DNA from 3 places in the Acetomicrobium flavidum genome. Region 3 is predicted to be linked to each of the others. Evidence: riboswitches for the same ligand, from Rfam matches in the RefSeq annotation. Region 3 holds a riboswitch; each other region holds the start of a gene.
What was found. Region 3 has a riboswitch for molybdenum cofactor ahead of BUQ78_RS07550 (ABC transporter substrate-binding protein). Riboswitches for the same ligand answer to the same signal wherever they lie in the genome.

Region 1: it holds a riboswitch for molybdenum cofactor, as region 3 does, so the genes downstream of both, BUQ78_RS00230 (molybdopterin-dependent aldehyde oxidoreductase) here and BUQ78_RS07550 (ABC transporter substrate-binding protein) in region 3, are expected to answer to the same signal.
Region 2: it holds a riboswitch for molybdenum cofactor, as region 3 does, so the genes downstream of both, BUQ78_RS00670 (molybdopterin-dependent aldehyde oxidoreductase) here and BUQ78_RS07550 (ABC transporter substrate-binding protein) in region 3, are expected to answer to the same signal.

The regions. Positions count from the first base shown of each region.
Region 1 is NZ_FSQZ01000001.1:41,881-46,592, forward strand. Features, by position in the region: gene BUQ78_RS00210 (M20 metallopeptidase family protein) at 1-543, shown strand, start outside; partial or broken gene BUQ78_RS00215 (DUF3100 domain-containing protein) at 578-1,392, shown strand; gene BUQ78_RS00220 (hypothetical protein) at 1,396-1,842, shown strand; molybdenum cofactor riboswitch at 2,092-2,210, shown strand; gene BUQ78_RS00230 (molybdopterin-dependent aldehyde oxidoreductase) at 2,559-4,712, shown strand, end outside.
Region 2 is NZ_FSQZ01000001.1:141,758-146,469, forward strand. Features, by position in the region: gene BUQ78_RS00660 (bifunctional nuclease family protein) at 1-147, shown strand, start outside; gene BUQ78_RS00665 (AAA family ATPase) at 178-1,761, opposite strand; molybdenum cofactor riboswitch at 2,109-2,234, shown strand; gene BUQ78_RS00670 (molybdopterin-dependent aldehyde oxidoreductase) at 2,432-4,712, shown strand, end outside.
Region 3 is NZ_FSQZ01000001.1:1,511,462-1,516,173, reverse strand. Features, by position in the region: gene BUQ78_RS07560 (ATP-binding cassette domain-containing protein) at 1-894, opposite strand, end outside; gene BUQ78_RS07555 (ABC transporter permease) at 901-1,599, opposite strand; gene BUQ78_RS07550 (ABC transporter substrate-binding protein) at 1,751-2,602, opposite strand; molybdenum cofactor riboswitch at 2,679-2,798, opposite strand; gene panF (sodium/pantothenate symporter) at 2,874-4,328, opposite strand; gene BUQ78_RS07540 (YhdT family protein) at 4,325-4,618, opposite strand; gene ilvD (dihydroxy-acid dehydratase) at 4,620-4,712, opposite strand, start outside.

The DNA.
Region 1 (4,712 bases), 1.5 Mb from region 3:
ATGAACCTGCAGACTATCGTAAGCAGAAACGTCGATCCCCAAAAGTCGGCCGTCATTAGCTTTGGAAGCATCAATGGGGGAATGGCCAACAACGTAATCCCCGATGAGGTAAAGCTTGCCGGCACAGTGCGTACCTTTGACGAGGGCCTTCGCGATTCCATTGAAGGCTGGATGAAAAGAACCGTGGAAAATACAGCTTCAGGCTTAGGGTGTAAGGTCGAATTTAACTATCGCAGAGATCTTCCTCCCGTCGTAAATCATCCGGAGGCAACGAAGATAGCTTTGTGGGCAGCTCAAAAAGTATTCGGCGAAGACGGCATCATTCTGCCGACTCCTTCTATGGGAGGAGAGGATTTCGCATTATATCAAAAAAAGGTCCCCGGGTGTTATTTCTGGCTTGGCGTGGGTAACCCCGATATCGATGCCGTACATCCATGGCATAGCCCGTACTTTAAGGCCGACGAAGAGGCCTTCCCGCTTGGAGCAGCACTTTTAGCTTTATCTGCTTTAATTGCCTGTGACAAATTCATACAGGCAACTTAAGGGCACGATCAATTTAAGACAGGGGGATAGGTGTATGATTGAGGCGATCAAAAATTGGAAGCTCCATATATTGGTTTTAATTTTTGTGATCGTAGCCGAGTGGATCGGCGCTTTTTCGTTTCCCATAGGCCCGGGCAAAGTGGTCCTGCTGCCAATGCTTTATGCGCTCATCATGGGAATCTTTTCAGGACCCAAGTTTCTTAAGCTTGCTAATCATAAGGACATGATTGATGCCGGCAGTCTAATTGGGGTTACTTTGATGCTCTTGATGGCAAAGTACGGAACAACTGTGGGGCCAAACATTCCAATGATATTAAGGACAAGTCCAGCCTTGATATTGCAGGAATTTGGCAATCTAGGCACGGTCATCATTGGTGTGCCCGTGGCGGTGTACTTGGGACTTAGACGAGAAACCATAGGGGCAGCCCATTCGATCGCCAGAGAGCCTAATGTGGCTTTGATAGGTGACATCTACGGCTTGGATACTCCCGAAGGTCAAGGAGTCATGGGTGTCTACATCTGCGGCACCGTTTTTGGGACGATTTTTTTGGTCTTATGGCGACGTTTACGGCAGCGTTGGGAATCTTTCATCCCCTCGCTTTAGCCATGGCCTCCGGAGTGGGAAGTGCCAGCATGATGACTGCCTCCGTTGGTGCTTTGAGCGCTATGTTTCCTGAAATAGCCGATAAAATTCAGGCCCTGGGAGCGGCAAGCAACATGTTAAGCGGCCTGGACGGGGTTTATATGTCCCTCTGGATGGCCTTGCCTATGACAGAATGGCTGTATAGAAAGTTCTATAAAATGAAATATGGCACATATCCAAGTCAATCTGCCGTTAGGGAGGGCTAATCGATGAAGATCAGGGAAGTTCTTGCTGTTCTTATAATTATCGGCATCATTACTTTGGTCGGCAACTTCGTTGGAGCAAATATCCCGATGATCGATGCCATCCCTGGCATGATTTTTTTAATCGCCATCAGTATTCTTGGGGTAATATTCGCAAAAGTCATCCCGGTCAGGATTCCTGCTGTAGCCTACATCGTTACAATCGGATGCATAGTAACTATTCCCGGATTTCCTGGTGCAACAATTTTTAATGCCTGGGCGCAAAAAGTAAACTTTTTAGCCCTCACAACGCCAATTCTCGCCTATGCCGGGATCTCAATTGGGAAAGACCTTGGTGTGCTTAAAAAGACCGGATGGAGGATCTTGATCGTATCCTTTGTGGTATTCATAGGAACATACATAGGCTCTACCATCATTGCGCAAATTGTATTAAAGCTCATCGGAGAAATTTAAAACTTACTTATTTACCTCACAGATTAGAAGCTTAATAGCTTTAATTCTTTCATATAATTAGTTAAAGGGCCTTCGTCATTTCAGGCGAAGGCCCTAATAATAGATTATCTCTCTATGAAGCAATGAGAGTTACGCTATGATTTTGGTGCGACATCGATCCAATTTTACTCGAGTTTTATACATGATAACTCATTCAGTTGACATTTGTTTCTATATTTAGTATGATTTAAAATAGTAATAATAAAGTTGTATTTATATAACCTCCGAGTCAATGGTTCTAAGGGTAATTGCCTATGAACGTTGACCGATAGGGTCTTTTCGGAAACGAAAGGGCCTCCCGTCTGGAAAGGAGGAAGCGATATTGTTGCCCCTCTTCCCGGAAGGAAGGGGGTTGTTTTTTTAGTATGGGTATCCGTAATATCCTGCGAGAAGCATACTTTTTTATATATCCTTATATCTCACACGCACGCCAGTGCTTCGATATTTCACTAATTTCAATGGCCACATATTATATTCACAAAAGAGGTGATGGCAAAAATACTTTAATGATTACTAAGTTATATAGGATCGTCAATCGTTATGAATTCTTCTTTAATTTCATGCGAGTGTAGACACCCCAAATGGTGAGAGAAAACTAGGTGCCAAAAATTACCATATGTTTCTATTTAGATGGGATGAGATGGCGCCGCGTAATGAAAGAGAAGGAGTGATATGAGATGATCCAAAGGCATTTTTTTGTCAACGGAATAGAACGCAACATTCCTATAGTAGATGGCAATGACTCATTGGCAAAGGTTTTGCGCGAACAACTGGGTCTGACGGGCACGAAAGTCGGTTGCGGACAAGGGCAGTGTGGCGCCTGTAATGTTATCTTAAATGGCAAACTCGTTCGATCGTGCACATTTAGGATCGACAAGGTTAACGACGGGGACTCCATAACCACCATCGAAGGAATTGGAACACCCCAAAAGATGCATCCCCTCCAGAAAGCCTTCGTTAAGCACGGAGTAACCCAATGCGGTTTCTGCAATCCTGGTTTCATAATCTCGGCTAAGGTCCTTTTAGACAGCAACCCATCTCCAACACGCGAAGAAGTTAGGGAGTGGTTCCACAAGAACCGCAATGCATGTCGTTGCACAGGATACATCCCCATAATCAACGCCGTCATGGATGCAGCTAAAGTCCTTAGGGGAGAGATGGACGAGTCGGAGCTGGAGTTCAAGATGCCCGAAGACGGCAAAATTTGGGGCACAACCTACCCAAGACCCACTGCCGTGGCCAAAGCCACAGGTACGCTGGATTACGGTGCTGACCTTGGGCTTAAGATGCCAAAGGGCACGCTACAACTGGCGCTTGTACAGGCAACGGTGAGCCATGCCAATATTAAAAACATTGACACCTCCGAGGCCGAAAAGATGCCCGGCGTCTACAAGGTAGTCACACACAAGGATATTAAGGGCAGAAATCGCATAACAGGGCTCATCACATTCCCGACCAATAAGGGAGACGGATGGGATCGCCCGATACTTTGCGATGAAAAGGTCTTCCAGTTTGGAGATGCCATAGCGATCGTCTGTGCTGATACCTACGAAAACGCCTGTGCTGCTGCAGAAAAAGTAAAGGTCGACCTAGAAGTGCTTCCTGCCTACATGAGCGCTCCGGCAGCCATGGCCGAAGACGCCCTTGAGATCCACCCAGGCACGCCAAACGTCTACTACGTCCAAAACCTGGAGAAGGGCGAGCCCACGACCCCCATCTTTGAGAAGGCCCCATACGTTGTGGAAGACGACTTTTACGTGCAAAGGCAACCCCATATGACGATTGAACCAGACGTTGGTTTCGCCTACATTGACGACAACGGCGTTCTAAAGATTCATTCCAAGACTATCGGCGCTCATCTGCATTTACTGATGATCGCTCCCGGTCTTGGTGTAGAGCCCGATAAAATTGCGCTCGTATCGAACCCCATGGGCGGCACCTTTGGATATAAGTTCTGCCCGACCATGGAGGGATTGGTCGGAGCGGCAGCCCTGGCGACGGGCAAGCCCTGTTTCCTCAGGTACAACTACTTCCAGCACATGACCTACACGGGGAAGCGATCTCCCTTTTTTGTGAACATCAAGTTCGCTGCCGACGATGAAGGCAAAATTCTTGCCATGGAAACGGACTACATTGTGGATCACGGGCCTTACTCGGAGTTTGGGGATTTGCTCACGCTCAGAGGCGCCCAGTTCATGGGAGCAGGCTACAATATCCCCAACATCAGGGGAAGAGGACAGACGGTCTGCACCAATCACGTATGGGGTTCTCCCTTCAGAGCTTACGGCTCTCCGCAATCCCTTTACTCTTCCGAGCTCCTCATGGACGAGCTGGCTGAGAAGATCGGCATGGACCCATGGGAGATACGCTACAAAAATTGCTATCGTCCGGGTTCCACAAATCCGAGCGGGCAGGAACCTGAGGTCTTCAGCTATCCCGAGATGCTTGAAGCCATCAAGCCAAGGTATGAGGAGGCAAAGGAAAGGGCCAAGAAAGAATCCACCGATAAGATCAAAAAAGGCGTCGGACTTTCAATGGCCGTTTACGGCTGTGGGATCGACGGTCCAGACAGTTCCGAGGTATGGGCAGTTTTGAATCCCGACGATACCGTCACAGTCGTAGCTGCCTGGGAGGACCACGGCCAAGGCGCCGATATGGGCATGGTGGGGACAGCTCACGAGGCGCTTCGTCCCATGGGCATTACGCCTGACAGAATAAGATTTACCTGGCCCGATACGTCTAAAACCCCCAACTCGGGGCCTTCCGGCGGATCGCGTCAGCAGGTGTTGACCGGCAGCGCAATCAGGATCGCCTGTTCTGAAATGCTCAAA
Region 2 (4,712 bases), 1.4 Mb from region 3:
AGGCACGACAAATATAATTACGAGGTCGATTCTCGGCCTAGTGACGCCATTGCCCTGGCTGTAGCCTATAATGCTCCAATTTACATGGATATGAAATTGACCGAATTTACCGTCAACCCTTCAGACCTGAATGTGGAGCGCCAATGATATTTCATTGTTCGACTCGATACACTAACATTACATTTGAACGACCTGCTCCTTAAGCACTTTTAGGTTCAGTATTCTATCTACCCTAAAAACTCTTTCTTCCTGACGAAAGCTGCAAAATGCCCGCATTCCCATGTATCTTTTGCCTTTATATTCCATCTCGCCAACCTCGATTGGCCGCACGATCCTGACGTTTTTTTCGTTGCTTGGTTTTAAGTAGAGGATTTCCAAAGACATGCCCTCGAAGATGGCCTTCTTTATGACATCGATCTTCTCTTCTAACGACATGGCTTCTTCTGCCTTTTTATATTGGCACCTGGTCAAAAAGTGCACGACATCCCAATCCATCCAAATATGTTCCCTTTTGATCGGTTTTTTAAGGATGATCCCATCAAGGGACGTGCATCGGCTTAACGCCACGTAGACCTGGCCGTGAGCAAAAGCTCCCCGTCCTATGTCTATGATCACTTTATCAAAGGTCTTGCCCTGGCTTTTGTGGATCGTCACGGCCCAGGCAAGCATAATAGGGTATTGCGTGAATTTGCCGATCGTCTGGGATTTAAGCTTATCTCCTTCCACATAGAGGTGAAATATCTCCCACGTATGTGGCGTTATTTCAACCTCACTGCCGTCGGAAAGTTCAGCTGCTATGATGTAGCTTTCTTTATCTTCATCTTCCAAAGTATCCTTGTAAATGTCTATAACCTTGCCAATGCTTCCGTTCACCCATCTGCCGAGCGAATCGTTGTTCAAAAGCATTATTTGAGCTCCGACCTTGACCTTCAACTCCGGAGCCGTGGGCAGGTAATCATTGCCAAATTCGCCCTTGATCGCGCCCTTGAAGATATATGTCTTTCCTTTCAACCTTGACAGTTGCTGCTCGTTAATTTCCTCAGCTCGCTTGTTCGTCGTCGTCAAGTACACGAAAAATTCGTCGCGGTCAGGCTCAAAGTCTGGCATAACTCGGCTATTTAAAAGCTTTAAGTCATCGTCGGTAACAGTCTTGTTGCGTATTGCACCGAGGAGGTCTATAAATCTTTGGTCGTGTTGGCGATATATTTTATCAAGCTCGATGAACTCGAAATCCATGGAATCGAAGACCTTTGCACTGTAAAAATAGGGGCTTTCATAAATGGTCTTAAAGACTTCCTTTTCGTTCTTGGTGACCACCGGCGGAAGCTGGTAGAGATCCCCGATGAAGATTATCTGAATGCCACCAAAGGGTAGCTTTTTCTTGGGCCCGTTCAGCCTCAAGAACTTGTCTACGCAATCGAGCAAATCTGCCCTTACCATCGATACCTCATCTATGATGATGGTATCGATCTTCTTGTAAATGCTGGTCGAGCCCTTTGGGGTATTTATCTTTTTTATCTGGTCCAATGTGACGTTGGGCTTAAAACCAAAGAACGAATGGATCGTTTGCCCCTTGACGTTTAAGGCAGCGACCCCGGTCGGGGCTAAAACTATGGCCTTTTTGTTGGTGTTTTGCTGAAAATACGTCAACAAGGTGGATTTTCCCGTGCCGGCCCGCCCTGTTATGAATACGTTTTTATCGCTGTTTTCCATGAGATCTAAAGCCTTACGAAAACCTTCGTTTAACTCTATTTGTGCCATGTCACTTCTAGCTCCAATTTTATTATTTTTAAGGATACTTAAAGTTAAACCAATGATAACATCCTTCGAGCTGAATATTAAGTCCTTTACGTATAGCGAGGCGTAATGTAAACTTGATCACTCACAGCAGTTTTGTGATATACTTACTTGCAAATAATAAGATAATTAAAATTATCGTCTACTTCTTGATCTACAAAATGCAACATTATTGCATGTTTAGCAACATTCCTCAAGCAGGACTTTTCTTGCGATGTCATAAAGAAGGTTATTTAACAAACTCGATATTTTTCTGACATGTAAACCATATTGAACAATACGTTTATTAATGTTACGATATCATGTATAAAATATACATTTTGCTCCGAGCCATTTAACCTAAAGACCCTTCATGGGCTCCATGGTTTCTGGCCAATGGGTATCTTTGGAAACGAGGATGCCTCCCATGTTTGGAAAGGAGGAAATGTTAAAGAAAGCTTACGCCTGCCGTAGGTTATCTTTAGCAAAAAGCTGCCTCCTTTAAGCGAGGCAGCTTTTTTAAACCTCCTTTAGCGCTAGATGGACGCTTTAAGGCTGGTATGGCGAATTAATAACTTAAAGAAAGGAGGTCACTTGGGTCGAAGTTTGCCATATATGAGCTTTAGGGCGTTCGAAAAAAACGAGGAGGGAAACCATGAAACAGTATTTAAGGAAAAGCATCAAGGTCAACGGATGTCCTCACCACGTAGTCGCCTCCCCCGACGCCATGCTGGTCAACGTAATTAGAAAACAACTCGGGCTAACGGGAACAAAGCTTGGATGCGGATCGGGACAATGCGGAGCATGCGAGGTCATAATGAACGGCAAGCTCGTGCGTTCCTGCATCGTAAGATGGGACAAGGTGCCGCAAGACGCTGAAATTCTCACCATAGAGGGCTTAGGAAGACCTGAGAAGCTTCACGCGCTTCAGTGGGCTTACGTAAAGACGGGCGCCATACAGTGCGGCTTTTGCACGCCGGGATTTATCATGAGCTCTAAGGCCTTGCTCGACGAAAACCCGAATCCGACTCGTGAAGAGGTACGAGATTGGTTCCAGAAGAACCGAAACGCCTGCAGATGCACCGGTTACGTCCAGATCGTAGATGCCGTCATGCTTGCCGCTAAAGTCTTGCGCGGCGAAGAGGAGATGACGGATTTCTCGGAACTGACTCGAGACGGGAAAATATGGGGAAGCCATTACCCGAGGCCAAGCGCTGTATATAAGGCAACCGGCACATGGGACTTCGGCGACGACGTAGCGCTAAAGTTACCTGAAGAGACGCTTTTCGCCGCCTGCGTATGCCCCGAGACTCACCATGCCGTAGTCAAAAAGATAGATTTCAGCGAGGCCGAAAAGATGCCCGGTGTATATAAGGTCGTGACGGCAAAAGACATCTACGCAAACAAGGGCACGAATAGAATAAGGGGTCAGGTGGGATCTAAGACCGCCACGACCAACGGCTGGGAACGTCGAATCCTCGTAGAGGAAGGAGACAAGATTCGCCAGTGGGGAGAGGCAGTAGCGATAGTCTGTGCCGACACGGAAGAGCACGCAAGGGCTGCAGCCGATGCCGTGAAGGTAGAAATCGAAGAACTCCCAGCGCTTTTGAACGTCAAAGATGCCATGACACCCGGGGCAGTAAAGGTGCATGAGGACATACCCGATATAGACGGAATACCTAATGTGTTTAACAAACGGCCCATAAAGAAGGGCAACGATCCAAAGGAAGACTTAGACAAGGCTCCCTACGTAGTTGAAGACGAATTTTACAGTTCGAGGCAACCTCATTTGACGATAGAGACCGATTGCGGATTTGGCTATTTCGACGAAGAAGGCCGTTTGACGCTTCAGACCAAAAGTATCTGCGTGTACCGCCATCAACTCATGATAGCCCGCGGTTTAGGATTACCGCCTTCAAAGATACGCGTCATACAAAATAACATGGGTGCCACATTCGGCTACAAGGTCGGCCCCACGAACGAACACTTGATTGGCGCCTGTGTAATTGCCACGGGAAGGCCCGTTTACATGAGGCTCGACATGAAAGAACACATCATTCGCACGCCCAAGAGGTCGCCCTTTTTGATGAAGATTCGAGTTGGAGCTGACGAAAATGGCAAGCTGGTAGGCTTAGAGCATTATTGGTACGTAGACCATGGACCTTACTCGGAATCCAGCCAAGACTTAACCAACAAGGGCGGACAGTTCATGCTTGCGCCTTACAGGGTAAACAATATTCGTGGATGCGGTTACACCGTATTTACCAACCACAAATGGTGCACGGCCTTTAGATGTTATGGCGGACCGCAAACCTACTTTGGAGGAGAGCTTGCCATAGACATGTTGGCTGAAAAGGTCGGCATGGACCCCTTGGATTTCCGCGAGAAAAACTTAATCCAGCCTGGCGATACCTTACCCAGCGGCCAAAGGCCGGAAGTTTATCCACTTCAGGCCATGGTCACCCATATACGGCCACTTTACGAAGAGGCTAAAAAACAAGCTGCCGCCTTGTCAACCGATAAGATAAAGCATGGCGTGGGCGTTGCCATAGGGATTTACAACTCAAACGACGACGGCCCCGACGAGGCAAACAGCCACATCGAGCTGACTAAAGACGGAGTGATACTTTACAACACATGGGAAGACCACGGACAGGGAGCAGACATGGGCTGTGTCGGCACGGCACACGAGGCGCTAAGGCCGTTGGGCTTGAGACCTGACCAGATAAAGCTCGTCTGCAACGACACTGCCAAAGCGCCAAATAGCGGAGCGGCAGCAGCCAGCCGTTCTCAGGTCATGGTCGGGATGGCCATCGTAGACAGCTGCCGAAAACTTCTTGACGCCATGCGAAAGCCCGACGGCACGTACAGGACCTACGACGAGATGATCGCCGAAGGCATACCCACCTACTACGAGGGCTACTATAAAGCTACCT
Region 3 (4,712 bases):
CCTAAGTAGCCCGTCGTTAGAATAAACCATCTGCGTTACGAGGCCGCGAAGTAAATTGCATGCTGACCCTCCATCATCGTTGATGGCATTGCTCAGCAGGGATATGTCACCGGGGCTTACAGTCACGGCATTTGAAGAAGATGGAATGCCTGAGACATAAATTTTCTGTCCATCCTTTAGCTTCTTGCAGTAAAGACCGTCGCCAACCTTTTCCCATGGTCCGAGGATGACGTTTTCTGGGCCATGGCTTGCGACGCGGCCTCCCCACAGAGAAATGGTTTCGTCGGCTGAGTTGTAAAGCCACAACAAATCGTGGCTGACCATTATTATAGTAGTCTTCCACTCTTCCTTTGCCCTTACCACAGCCTCATTTATGAGGGTCTCAGAGACAGTATCTACGTTGGCCGTTGGTTCATCCAAAAGTAGGACCTTCGGTCTCAGTGCCAATCTAGCAGCCAATGCAACCCTCTGTGCTTCTCCTCCTGAAAGCTCATACCATTGCCTATTGGCAAAATCCTTTACGGGTAAGCCCACCATTTCCAAGGCCTCTTTAACACGATGTTTTATTGTGTTCAAATCCATATGCCTCATCTTTAAACCAAATGCTACGTTATCCTTCACCCTGCGGGTTAATAGCCGTGTGTTTTGCAAAAGCATGGTCACCTCTCGGCGCAAAGAGGGCACAAGCTGAGGCGATACTAAAGATCCGTTATAATAAATGTTTCCAGCATCAGGCTCATCCAAGAAGGCTAAAATCCTCAGTAATGTTGTCTTCCCGCTGCCATTGGGGCCAACTAAGCCATATATCTTGCCCTCCTCTATCACCAGATGGTCTATGGAAAGGGCACATCTTTCGTTATAGTAGCGTTTGATCCCAGTTAATCTGTAAAGCATCATAGCTCACCGCGATTGTCGTCTTCTTTTAGCAAAGGCCAGGGTACCATTGACTAAAAAGGCTATTAGAAGAAGTATTAAGCCTAAGGCTATACCCATGGCAAATTGTCCTTTATTGGTCTCAAATGCCATGGCTGTCGTAATGGTCCTTGTTCTCCATTTGATGTTTCCGCCAAGCATAGAAGCGGAACCAACTTCGGATATGATGCGACCGTATGCCGTTACTGCCGCCATCAAGATTCCATAGCGAGCTTCCCATAACATATCCAATACTAATCTTTTTCCTGTAGCCCCCAAAGTAAGAAGTGTATCCCTTACTGACAGATCTAATTCTTCCACTGCCTGAGCCGATAAGGCAATTATGATAGGAAGTGCAAGGACAACTTCGCCAACGATGACACCCTTGATGGTAAAAAGTAAATTCAAATTGCCAAGCGGACCCCGGCTCGAGATGAAAGCGTATACCCATAACCCAACCAGAACCGTTGGAAGAGCAAGCAATGTATCTGCAACCGATCTTATGAACCGCTTCCCGGGGAAATCGGAGTATCCTAAAAAGAAGCCGAGCGGAAAACCGATCAACAAAGCAATCAATATGGCCAACGAAGACGCTTTGAGCGTAGCGTAAACGGCGGAATAGACTTCCTCGTTTCCGCTAAATAACAAAACAAAAGCCTCTCTTATCCCGTCGAATATATAATCCACAAAGTTCGACCCCCTTAAACGTACCTTATCAAGCAATAAATAATAATGCAAGTATGATATATAATATAAAGACAGGCCGTCGCAGGGGGATGCAACGGCCTCATTGGGGGATTGGAGCATTCTATTATCAACTTAAAATGCGTAGGATGTCTTATTTGGATGTGGCGTCAGCATTTGGGAAAAACAGCTGCTTTCCCATGAGCCTGAAGTCTGCTATTGCTTTTTGCCCTTCTGGACCTGCCATCCACTCTATAAACTTCTTTGCCAAATCATATTTGACTTTCGGGCAATGCTCCGGGTTAACGGCTATTACGCTGTATTGGTTTATCAGATATTTATCGCCCTCGCAAAGGATCACTAAAGGCGGATTGCCCTGATGATCGGCTTCGTATTTTATATAGGTTCCTCTATCGGTGAGGGTATAACCCTTCTTTTCGGCAGCGACATTGATGGTTACCAACATGCCCTGACCCGTTTGTACATACCATTCTTCCTTATCGGGAACAGGTAATCCCGCCGTCTTCCAAATGAACTTTTCTTTCATGTGAGTGCCGGACTCGTCTGCCCTACTGACGAAAACGGCCTTTTTCTCGGCAATCTTTTTGAATGCCTCGGTCGATGTTAATCCCTTTATTCCAGCTGGATCCTCTTTGGGACCGATGATGATGAAGTCGTTATACATCACCTGAGTTCTGTCGATGCCAAATCCCGCCTCCACAAACTTCTTTTCAGAATCTGGATCGTGAACCAGCAAGACATCTACGTCGCAATTCTCGCCCAATTTCAAAGCCTTACCCGTACCGGTTGCAGTCCACTGAAGGGTTATGCCGGTATCGGCCTTGAAAAGCGGTGCCAGGTAATCGAGCAACCCCGTATCATCAGTGCTCGTGGTGGTGGCCATTAAAAGCACCTGTTCATCTGCGCGAGCTATACCCTGAACGAAAGATAGGCACAGCAAGGATATGATAAAAATTGGCAATATCCTTTTGACGAACGTCTTCATGCAAATCCCTCCTTAGCCTGGTATAGTAGATTTTTGGTAAATCCTCATAAATAAAACCCCTTCCCGTTAGGAAAGAGGTTTTAAAGCTCTTCCTCCTTTCCAGACGGGAGGCCTTTTCGTTTCCAAAAAGACCCTATCGATCAATGCTCATAGGCAATATGCCCTTAGATACATTGATTCGGAGGCATTTAATTTTTACATCTCAAATTACGATGACGCACTGCTAAAACTAATAATACTAAGCAGCCTCTTAAATGTCAAATCGATCTACTTACTCCCACACCTTCTTCACGGCATCGACAGACGGACGAGACATGTAACTCCCAATCACAAAGGCTACGAAAGTCACAACAAAGGTGGGAACAATTGGGTGTACACCATGAAGTATTGAAGAATATTGGCTGAGCAATATAAAAAAGACAACCCCGACTATCATTGAAGCCAATGCGCCGGAAGCGGTGGCACGTTTCCAATATAGACCCATCACTATGGGCCAGAAAAAGACAGCCTCGAGACCACCGAAGGCAAAAAGGTTTATCCATACTATCAAACTGGGCGGATTTAATGCAACCAGAAATACGATGACCCCTATTAAGGCAGTGACTATAAAACTAATGCGCCTAACCTTAGAGTCGTTATGCGCTGCATCGGGGTTGATATATCCCACATATAAGTCGTTGATAATTGCCGCTGACGCCAACAGCAGTTGAGAATCTACAGTAGACATGATCGAGACCATGGGTCCGGCCAAAAATATGCCTGCAAAGATTGGAGGCAAAATTTTAATCGTCAGCGTCGGAATGACGGAATCTACAACCTCAATGCCCGGCAAGGCCCCCCTGCCGAGAGCGCCGGCCAGATGCATGCCCAACATCAAAAAGCCGGTCACGAACGTACCTATTACAATGGCCCTATGCATAGATCTCGAATCCTTATACCCCATACATCGCACCGCCGTATGGGGTAGCCCTATTACCCCAAGACATACCAATATCCAGAAGGACAATATGAAGGGTTTTGTCACAAAACCCCCCGCTCCAAAGGGGGTAAGCAATGCAGGATCTTGTGCCATTATCCTCGCGCTAATGGCCTCCATGCCTCCTCCGGCCCTTATTATCCCAAAGAGCAAGGCAAAGGTTCCGCATACCATCACTATCCCTTGAAATGCATCGGTCAATACGACAGCCCTAAATCCGCCAATGGCGGTATAAAATACGACTGTTAAGGCAAAAATAAAGAGGCCGACCTTATACGGAACACCTATTGCCTCAAAAAGCCTTGCGCCTCCTATAAATTGGGCCACTATAGCAGCGGTAAAAAATATTAGCAGGCTAACCGAAGCTATCACCACGACTGCAGCATTTTCATACCTGACCCTCAAAAAATCGTTAATGGTAATGGCATTAATCTTTCGAGCTACTATGGCAAACTTCTTGCCCAAAAAACCCAATGTAAGATAAGCAGTAGGTACCTGTACCATTGCAAGCAAGACCCAGCCCAAGCCAACCTTGTAAGCCATGCCAGGCCCGCCAATGAAGCTGCTTGCGCTGACATAAGTGGCAACCAACGTCATGGCCAATACAAACCCACCCATGGAGCGATTGCCTATGAAGTATTCGTTCAAAAAGGATGCCTTTGTCTTTGCAATGCTTCTGTTGGCCAAGTAACCAATATAAAATACTATAGCAAGATATAGAACTATGGGGATTGCTACCTGGAAGTTCATCCTTCTTCACCTTCCGGGACTGTGCCTTTTCCATCGCTATCCAACGGTATGTCCTTAAAGAAAAACTTCACCATGGCCCAGGAGGCGAAAGAAAACACCACAAACCCCATGATACAACTCCAGAAAAACCAACTTGGAAATCCCATAATAAATGAGTAACTTGTTACGGGCTTTGAACCCAACCCATAGGCAAAACCGTACCACCAAAAAAAGTACAACAGCGTCAGCAGCAGAGAGTAAAAAGCTTCCTTGTTGGCTAACTTATACCGTGGATCTTCATTGATATCCACTTCATTTCACCTCCAAGACTGCTCCTTTTGCTCCGGAAGTCACAAATGCCCGATATCTTTCCAGAAACGGGCTATCGAGCTTCCGCAAGATCGG